4 regions of the Micromonospora sp. MGP-C2 genome follow, and region 3 is predicted to be linked to each of the others. Evidence: riboswitches for the same ligand, from Rfam matches in the RefSeq annotation. Region 3 holds a riboswitch; each other region holds the start of a gene.

Region 1 (2,191 bases), 3.8 Mb from region 3:
CATCGGGGCCGGCACGTTGAGCGGTTACGGCATGACCGGTTACGGCTCGAAGGCCACCAGCGGCTCCAGCAAGATCGACTACCTCTTCCTGAACGGCGGTGTGCGACCGTCCACGATCGACCACACGGTCGGCGGGACGAAGTCGAACCACCTCGCGCTGTACGGCTTCATCGCCTACTGACCGCACGGCCTGCTGACGGCACAGGCTGCTGACGGCACGGACGAAGACGCCGCGGGCGCCGGCCCCTTGTGGGGGACGGCGCCCGCGGCGGTCCAGCGTGCCTGGGTCAGGCGGAGTAGCCCCGGCTGGCGATCCAGTTGGCCAGGTTGATCGTGGTGATCCAGTACGACGCGTCGGCCGGGTTCGCCGAGTCGGCGATCCGCACGGTGCGGCCGTTGTCCTTGTAGCCCACGACGGCGATGTAGTGACCGCCACCGTAGGAGTGCCAGCCGCCGTTGGTGTCGGTGGCGTCGCCGACGACGTTGGCGACCACGCCACGGCCGTCGGTGATGGCCTTGACGACGTCGGCCTGGAGCTGGTCCATCTGGGCCGGGCTGGGCGCGCCGGCGAACATCCGGGTCCGGTACGGGGAGCCCTTCACCTCGGCGTTGAGCACCCGGGTGGTGTCCAGGGCCGAGTTGGTGCCCATCTCGGTGGTGCCCAGCTCGGCGCCGAGCTCATTCTGGGTGCGGTCGACGCCGGCGGCGCTGAGCGCGTTACGGGTAGCTGCCGGGCCGCAGTTGTAGTACGTGTTCTGCGCCTCGTAGTCGTAGTCGAGCACCTTCGTCGCCGGCGGCTTCGGCCGCTCCGGCTTACGGGTCAGGTCCGGGTTGCTGCTGGCCTTGGCCGCGGGTGACGCGGCGGTGGTGGCCGGGGCTGCGGTGGTCGGCGCGGCACTGGCCGACGGGGACGCCTCGCGCACCTCGCCGCGGGAGGCGGCGACGTCGCTGCGCATCTCGGCGACAGTGGTCGCGGTGCGCTGGCCGGCCGGCGCGTCGTCGGCGGTGGTGAGCATGGCGCCGGTGGTGGTGGCGATGGCGAGGGCCGCGGCGGAGGCGGCAACGATCTGGTACGGACGCTCGGTGGTGAGGCGGCGGAGCTGACGCTTCAGGGTGTGCTTCACGGGGTCCTCCACGGATCGGGGGGAGAGCGGCACACCGGGGCCGGACCGGCATCCGGGCAGGCGCCAGCGCGCGGACGATGGTCCGCGGATGGTGAACCGCTCAGGGGAACGCCCGGCGTGGCCGGGCGGTTAGGCGATGACCCGGGGGGTCAGCTCACCGTCACTGGACGAATGAGCGGGGGCACCGCTACGCCGTGGAGGCGAAGGAACAACCGAGGGGTGGAAAGGTGCTGCACGAGGATGGAACTCCTTCCGACACCGCCTACCGGGTTAGCTGACGGATTCGGGCGGGAAGATCGCCCTACCGCGGGCCATGGCTCGCGGATTCACCCCGGACTTACTGATGGGTCCCCGGTTCGTTCATCACGATTGAGCGGGTCGGCGCGGCGTCGCCTCTTGCGATCGGTTACCGCACCGGACGGGACGACACTACTGGGCCGCCCACACCCTGCCAAGCCAGGTTCACCTGCGCAAACCCGAATTCACGCGCCAATTTCTGCGCGTCTTGCCGCTGACGTGACTCGATGGGACAAGCGGTTACGGAGTCGCCAACGGGCGACAACCGGACAGGCCGCCGATAATGCGGCCACAATCACGGGAACAATCGGGCCGATCGTGCCGGACGACCGATTCGGTATCGGCGTGACCCGGCTCACGTCACGGATCGGGCTCAACTGATCCGGGCCGGGCGCCACCGTGCCACGACTGCGGGTCGGAACGCCCCGGTCGCCGCCCGGCGAGCGGGCAGCGGGGCCGGCCGCAGCCGGGCCGCCGCCGCGTACGCCTCAGCGTTGAGGACGCGTACCGACTCGGCGGCCAGCTCCGCGTCCCGCCATGCGGCCCGCTCCCGGGTGGCGGCAGCCTCGTAGTCGGCCAGTCGCGCGTCCCGGACCGCCCGGCTGAGCAGCACCTCCTGCTCGACCGGATGCCGCCGGGGATCCCAGCCGCGCCGGTGCGCGAACACGTCGCCGAGCTGCGCCATGGTCAGGTCGCCCCGCCAGTACGCCGCCATCGCCGCCCGGTGCAGATAGCGCTCCCGGGCGGCGTACTCGGCGGGGGTGTGGGGG
Region 2 (2,191 bases), 1.7 Mb from region 3:
GGATGTCGCTGTAGTAGAAGACCAGGTCGCCGGGCCGCAGGTCGGCCTTGCTGACGTCCTTGGTGACGCGGCTCTGCTGGGCGGCGTTGTGCGGCAACGACACCCCGGCCTTCGCCCATGCGGCCAGCATCAGCCCGGAGCAGTCGTACGAGTTCGGGCCCTCGGCACCCCACACGTAGGGCTTGCCGATCTGCGCGCAGGCGAACTTGACCGCCGTGCCCGCAGCGCCGCCGGGATAGCTGCCGGGGCAGGGCGCCGGACGCAGCGGACCGCCGCCCCCGTTGCCGTACACCTTGAGGCGCAGCTTCTGCAGCCGGTCGATCTCCTCGTTGATCTGCTTCTTCTTGGCCGCCAACTGGGCCTCGGTGCGGGCCAGCTGGGCCACCATCTCGTCCAGCGGCGCCTTCTGCGCGGCCAGCTCGTCGCGCAGGTCGGCGACCTCGCGTACGTCCTGCTGCTGGTTGTGCGCGAACCGGTCGAGCATTTCGAGCTGGCTGACCACCTCGCTGGGTGACCGGCTGCCGAGCATCGCGTTGACGGTCGAGACGGTCTCGCCCTTGTACGCGCGTACAGCCAGCGCGCTGACCTTGTCCATCGCGGCGTCGACCTGCCGCTCGAGCGGGGCGATGCGGGCGGCCAACGCGTCCGCCTGCTTGCGCTTGACGGCAAGGTCGGCCCGGGTGGCGTTGTGCCGTTCGATGATCGGTTCGAGTGTGTTCCAGTCGGCGTCGATCTGGCGCTCGATCTCGGCGACGGACGGGTCGGCGTGGGCGGCCGTGGCGCTGCCCGTCAGGACGACGGCGACGCCGACCAGTGCGGCGAGAGCGGTGGTGAAGCGGGACCAGCGTGGGCGCGGCACGATCGACGTCGGGACGGCGAATGCCGACCGCTCGGACGACGGCCGCGGGGCATGGAGTGCCACCGGGGTTCCGTACTCCTTCTTCCTGACCGCCTACCGGGTTAGCTGACGGGTTCGGGCGGGAAGTCGGCGCCCTACCGCAGTGGCTGCGGATTCACCCCGAGGGACGTGGGTCCCCGGTTCGCTCGGAAACGACTCGGCGGTGTCGGTCCGTTACCGCCCGGGATGGGCGGAGCTGCTGTCGGGCCGACAAATGACCAGAGTAGAGACGCCCGTTACCGATCCGCAACCCGTACGGCCGTGACACTCCGTACCGATTGGGTGGGGGTCACCGACCGTGTGTGAAGAATTCTTTCTCAACAAGTAGATAGATGGAAAGGTATTGACGCAGACTCTCCAGCGGCGCGATGGTGACCTGACCTCTACCCGCGAGAATCTAGGGGGTTCGATGCACCATCCAACAGTGTCGGCCGGCTGGCGCGCGCTGCTCACCACGACCGTCGTCGCCGCCGCGAGCGCGGTGCCACTCTCCACGGCCGCCACCGCCGCACCCACCGCCGATCGCCAGCAGCAGTACGCCGCCGCGGCGACCGAGTACGGCGTGCCGACGGGCGTGCTGCTCGGCGTCTCCTATCTGGAGTCCCGCTGGGACAGCAACGCCGGCACACCGAGCACGAGCGGCGGCTACGGCCCGATGCACCTGACCGACGCCCGCCACGTGACCGCTTTGCCCGGGCGCGGCCACCACGACGCCGGCGCCGAGGACCCACGCGGTGACGACTCCCGGCCCTCCCGGGTGCCCGCGCCCCGACCCGTCGAGGCCCCCGCACCGACCGCCGCCGCGTTGCAGACCGTGGACGCGGCGGCCGCACTGACCGGTGCCACCCCCGAGGCGCTGCGCACCGATGCAGCGGTCAACATCCGGGGTGGGGCCGCGTTGCTCAGCGCGTACCAGCGGGAGTTGGGTGCGCCGGTCGGCGCGGACACCGACCCGGCGGCCTGGTACGGCGCGGTGGCCCGCTACGCCGGTGCGGACAGCGCCGACGCCGCCGCGGCCTTCGCCGACGAGGTCTTCACCACCATCGCCGCGGGCGAGTCCCGGCTGACCGACGACGGCCAGCGGATCACCCTGCCGGCGCGCGCGGTACAACCCGAGCGCTCCTGGTTGGATCGGCTGGGCCTGCGCCGGTTGGCCCGCCCGGACGGGCTGGAGTGCCCGCGCACCATCTCCTGCGAGTGGATCCCGGCGCCCTACGAGGCGTTCGGCGACGGTGACTACGGCAACCACGACCTCTCCGACCGGCCCGCCCGGCAGAAGATCGAGTACATCGT
Region 3 (2,191 bases):
TCGCCGCGCTGGCCAACGCCGTCCTGCTCTCCGGCGTCGCGATCTACGTGGTGATCGAGGCGATCCACCGCTTCGGCGACCCGCACGAGGTCATCGCCGGCCCGATGCTCGCGGTGGCCGTGCTCGGCCTGCTCGCTAACATCGCCGCCTTCGCCCTGCTCCGCGCCGGAGCCCGGGAGAGCATCAACCTTCAGGGCGCCTACCTGGAGGTGCTCGGCGACCTGCTCGGGTCGGTCGGCGTGATCGGTGCCGCACTGCTCATCACCGTCACCGACTGGTGGTGGGCCGACCCGCTGGTCGCCGTCGCCATCGGCGTGTTCATCCTCCCGCGCACCTGGCGGTTGGCACGGGCCGCCGTCCGCATCCTGGTGCAGGCCGCCCCGGAGCACCTCCAGGTGACCGCCGTGCACGACCGGCTGGCCGCGGTCCCCGGTGTGGTCGAGGTGCACGACCTGCACGTCTGGACGCTCACCTCCGGCATGGACGTGGCCTCCGCACACCTGACCATGGCACCCGGGGCGGAGGTCGGCGCGGTGCTCACCGCCGCGCGTACGGCCCTGCACGACGACTTCCGGATCGAGCACGCGACGTTGCAGATCGAGCCGGGTGCCGCCTCCGGAGCGTGTGGCTCGATCGAGTGGTGACAGCAGCTTCTCGTGACGACGCACGCACCGTCCGTCACATTGGCTGCAGCCGCCCCACCCGCACCGGTAGGCTCGGTCCCGGCCTCCACCAGGCGGCGCCCTCCCGGCGCCGGTGGTGGTCGCCGCCTAATCGCCCGCGAGGGCGAACCGGGGAACCACGTACCTGGGGTGCATCCGCGTCAGCGGTAGGGATCTTCCGTCCCGAACCCGTCAGCTAACCCGGTCGGCGGCTGACGGAAGGACATGCTCAGTGGCACCAGCACGACCACCCGCCGCCCGACTGGCGGCCCTGATCGTCGCGATGTTCGCCCTCGGCGTCGCGCTCCCGGCCGGCACCGCCTCGGCCGCTCCCCCGACCGGCCTGCGGGCCGCCGCACCCGACTCCGACGAGGAGGGCGGCACCCCCGCGCTACGAGCCCAACTCGAGGCGGCCAGCAAGGGCTACCTGGACGCGAAGCGCGCCCTGGACGCCTCGGTGCAGCGGCAGCAGCAGCTCGCCACCCAACTGAAGACCCTCGAGGTCGATCTCAACCAACGCAGCGGCAAGGTCGGCGAGATCGCCGGCGTCGCGTACCGCACCGGCCGGCTCAGCGCGGTGTCGGCGCTGCTCAACAGCGACAGCCCGGAAGGCTTCATGGACCGGGCAGCCGCACTGGACGCGGTGGCCGCCAACGAGGACCGGGTGCTGCGCGACCTGCTCAGCAGCAAGGACCAGGCCAACCGCACCCAGGTCGCCCTGAACGGTGAGATCAACGAGCAGCGCAAGCAGGTCGCGGTGATGGCCAAGCGCAAGGAGCAGGCCGAACGGGCCCTGACGGTGGCCACCACCCCCAAGCCGCAACCCGCCGCCGACACCGACTCCAACCGGGGCACCTCCGCCGCCAACGCGAAGGCCGCGCCGCGCAACTCCGACGGCTCCTGGCCGTCGGAGACGTGCAGCGTCAACGACCCCACGCCGGCCAGCGGCTGCATCACCCCGCGCACCCTGCACGCCCTCAACCAGGCCAAGGCGGCCGGCTTCACCCGATACGTCTCCTGCCACCGCCCCAGCGGCTCCGGCGAACACCCGAAGGGCCGGGCCTGCGACTTCGCGGCCCAGACGGGCGGCTTCGGCGGCGACGCCACCGGCGGCGACAAGACGTACGGCAACAACCTGGCCGCGTACTTCATCCGCAACGCCGACCGGCTCGCCGTGCTGTACGTGATCTGGTACAGGCAGATCTGGCTGCCCAGCAGCGGATGGAAGTCCTACAGCGGGGCGGGTGGCGACCCGTCCAGCGACCACACCAACCACGTGCACCTGTCGGTCTACTGATCCGGCCGTTCCCCAAAGTGTGTGATGCCTGTGAGTCATCAAGATGACTCACAGGCATCACGTTCGTCCGGGCAGCGCTGTCCGACCGGGCTACGTCGCCGGGCGTACCCCTGATGTCGTCGCTCGTCGGACGACCCGGCGGCGGTCGGCGGGCAGCATCGCGGTATGCCTCGGATCCCACCCACCGCCCGCAAGGGGCTGCTCACCCTGCACCTGGTCACCTCGCTGGGCT
Region 4 (2,191 bases), 2.3 Mb from region 3:
ACTCGCGACCGCACTCGACGGCGCCCGCCTCCTGGTGGTGAACGCCAGCGCCGACCGCACGGCCCCAATCCCGCAGGACGAGGAGTTCGGCCGCGTTCTCGACGCCTTCCTGGCCCGTGGCGGCAGCCTGCTCGCCACGCACAGCGCGACGATCGCGTTTCCCCAGCTCGCGACCTGGCGGTCCACGGTCGGCGCCGCCTGGGACCACGGTCGGACCTTCCACCCGCCGATCGGAACCAGCCTCATCCGACGCACCGACATCGAGCACCCGATCACTACCGGTCTCGTGGACTTCGAGGTGCACGACGAGCGCTACACCGACCTGGAGTTGCTCGACGGCGTCGACGTCGAGACTCTCTACGTCCACGACGAGGGTGGCGACACCCAACCGCTCGTCTGGGCGCGCACGGCCGGGAGCAGCCGGATCGTCTACAACGCACTCGGTCACGACACCCGGTCGTACGAGTCGCCGGGACACGTCGAGCTGCTGCGGCGCATCGTGCTCTGGCTCCGTCACCGCATCTGATCCGCAACGGTCCACGGTGGTCACTGCACACTGACCACCCGCCCGCAACCGCTGCGAGTGACGCCCCGCGTACCCCGGTGAAGAACTTCACAGGGGTTGGGCGATCGTCACCGACCGTGCCTAACGTCGGTCGGGTTCGCCACTGCGGACACCACGGCCGGCAACGCCAAATCCTGCCCCCGGTCGGTGGAACCCAGTCACCCGGGCAGGAGCGGGGGACCCAAACGTTCCTCGGTGCACGTCACCTCGGGGTGAAGCCGCCATCGTGCGGCCGGGCTCCTCGGCCCGAACCCGACAGCTCACCTCGCCGGCGTGGAGGAAGTTCACATGACGTCTGTCTACACGCCCCGTCACCGACGGGTCACCACCCGCCGTCTCGCCGTCGGCACCCTGGCCGTCGGTGCGGTCACCGGTGCTGTCGCCCTCTTCGGCCCGGCCGCCCCCGCGCAGGCCGCGGTCAACTGGGACGCGATCGCCAAGTGCGAGTCCGGCGGTAACTGGAAGATCAACACCGGCAACGGCTACTACGGTGGCCTGCAGTTCTCCCAGAGCACCTGGGCCGGCTACGGCGGCAAGAAGTACGCCGCCCGTGCCGACCTGGCCAGCCGCGGCGAGCAGATCGCCATCGCCGAGAAGGTGCTCGACGGGCAGGGCATCGGCGCGTGGCCGACCTGCGGCAAGAAGGGCGGGTCGTCCGGCGGCTCCACCGCGAAGCCGTCGACGAAGTCCACCGCGAAGCCGTCGACGAAGTCCACGCAGAAGCCCACCGAGCAGCAGGAGCGGCCCTCGCGGCGGGAGCAGCCGGCGACCCGCAACCACGAGCGCACCGCGCCGACCACGGGCGGCCAGACGTACCTGGTCAAGCCGGGCGACACCCTGTCGGAGATCGCCGACAGCCACCGGGTGACCGGCGGTTGGCAGGCGCTCTACGAGCACAACCGGCAGCTGATCGGGGCCGACCCGGGCCTGATCTTCCCGGGTCAGCGGCTCAGCCTCTGACGGTCTTCCCGCGTCAGCGGCTCAGCCTCTGACGGATGACACACGAACGCTCGGCCGGGTCACCGGCCGAGCGTTCGTACGTGTGGTGCGATCAGCCCGAGCGCCCGTACCCCGGGGGGAAGCCGTCACGCCGCGGAGGCGGATGCCTTCGACCCTCGGTGCGACGTGACCGGGCCGGCGTTCCAGCCCCAGCGGGGCGCCGGTGCGCTGCCCTCCCCGGACCAGCCCGTGCCGCCCTCCTCGTTGTCGCCGCCGTCGACGGTCATCTCGACCGGGGCGGGTGTGCTGCGGGCCAGTCGCATCGACTGCTCCGCGCCGGCGCGGGCCGCGCACGGCCAGGACTGCCCGGCGCACTGAAGGTTGCGGCACTGACCCTCGTCGTCCGGCTCGTGGGCGCTCAGCACGTCGATCGCCAGTTGCCAGAGCAGCGGGTCGGTTACGTCGTGCGGCCGTTCGGCAGTGCGACTCGGCCGGTTGCTGGTGTCGTCGTCGGACATTGTGGGTCCCCCCTTGTCAGGCTGTACCCCACAAGGGTCACCCGTGAGCCGCTGGTTAAACCGCCGACCTGCTGTGATGTGTCTCCGGTCGCAGCGGTCGCCGGGACGCCGCACGCAGATCGGTCAATCCGGCAGCAGCGGCATCTCGACGCCCGGCTCCCGGCCGAGC

Evidence for each region. Region 3 has a riboswitch for cyclic di-AMP ahead of AC3CF1_RS11685 (coiled-coil domain-containing protein). Riboswitches for the same ligand answer to the same signal wherever they lie in the genome.
Region 1: another riboswitch for cyclic di-AMP. It lies ahead of AC3CF1_RS29590 (C39 family peptidase); the one in region 3 lies ahead of AC3CF1_RS11685 (coiled-coil domain-containing protein).
Region 2: another riboswitch for cyclic di-AMP. It lies ahead of AC3CF1_RS19950 (C40 family peptidase); the one in region 3 lies ahead of AC3CF1_RS11685 (coiled-coil domain-containing protein).
Region 4: another riboswitch for cyclic di-AMP. It lies ahead of AC3CF1_RS01110 (transglycosylase family protein); the one in region 3 lies ahead of AC3CF1_RS11685 (coiled-coil domain-containing protein).

The regions. Positions count from the first base shown of each region.
Region 1 is NZ_JBYMEN010000002.1:6,434,553-6,436,743, reverse strand. It holds gene AC3CF1_RS29595 (hypothetical protein) at 1-181, shown strand, start outside; gene AC3CF1_RS29590 (C39 family peptidase) at 288-1,136, opposite strand; cyclic di-AMP (ydaO/yuaA leader) riboswitch at 1,369-1,510, opposite strand; gene AC3CF1_RS29585 (hypothetical protein) at 1,795-2,191, opposite strand, start outside.
Region 2 is NZ_JBYMEN010000002.1:4,360,361-4,362,551, reverse strand. It holds gene AC3CF1_RS19950 (C40 family peptidase) at 1-922, opposite strand, end outside; cyclic di-AMP (ydaO/yuaA leader) riboswitch at 936-1,071, opposite strand; gene AC3CF1_RS19945 (N-acetylmuramoyl-L-alanine amidase) at 1,323-2,191, shown strand, end outside.
Region 3 is NZ_JBYMEN010000002.1:2,650,248-2,652,438, forward strand. It holds gene AC3CF1_RS11680 (cation diffusion facilitator family transporter) at 1-644, shown strand, start outside; cyclic di-AMP (ydaO/yuaA leader) riboswitch at 758-889, shown strand; gene AC3CF1_RS11685 (coiled-coil domain-containing protein) at 895-1,959, shown strand; gene AC3CF1_RS11690 (hypothetical protein) at 2,125-2,191, shown strand, end outside.
Region 4 is NZ_JBYMEN010000002.1:352,075-354,265, forward strand. It holds gene AC3CF1_RS01105 (ThuA domain-containing protein) at 1-526, shown strand, start outside; cyclic di-AMP (ydaO/yuaA leader) riboswitch at 681-853, shown strand; gene AC3CF1_RS01110 (transglycosylase family protein) at 854-1,525, shown strand; gene AC3CF1_RS01115 (hypothetical protein) at 1,651-2,022, opposite strand; gene dinB (DNA polymerase IV) at 2,146-2,191, opposite strand, start outside.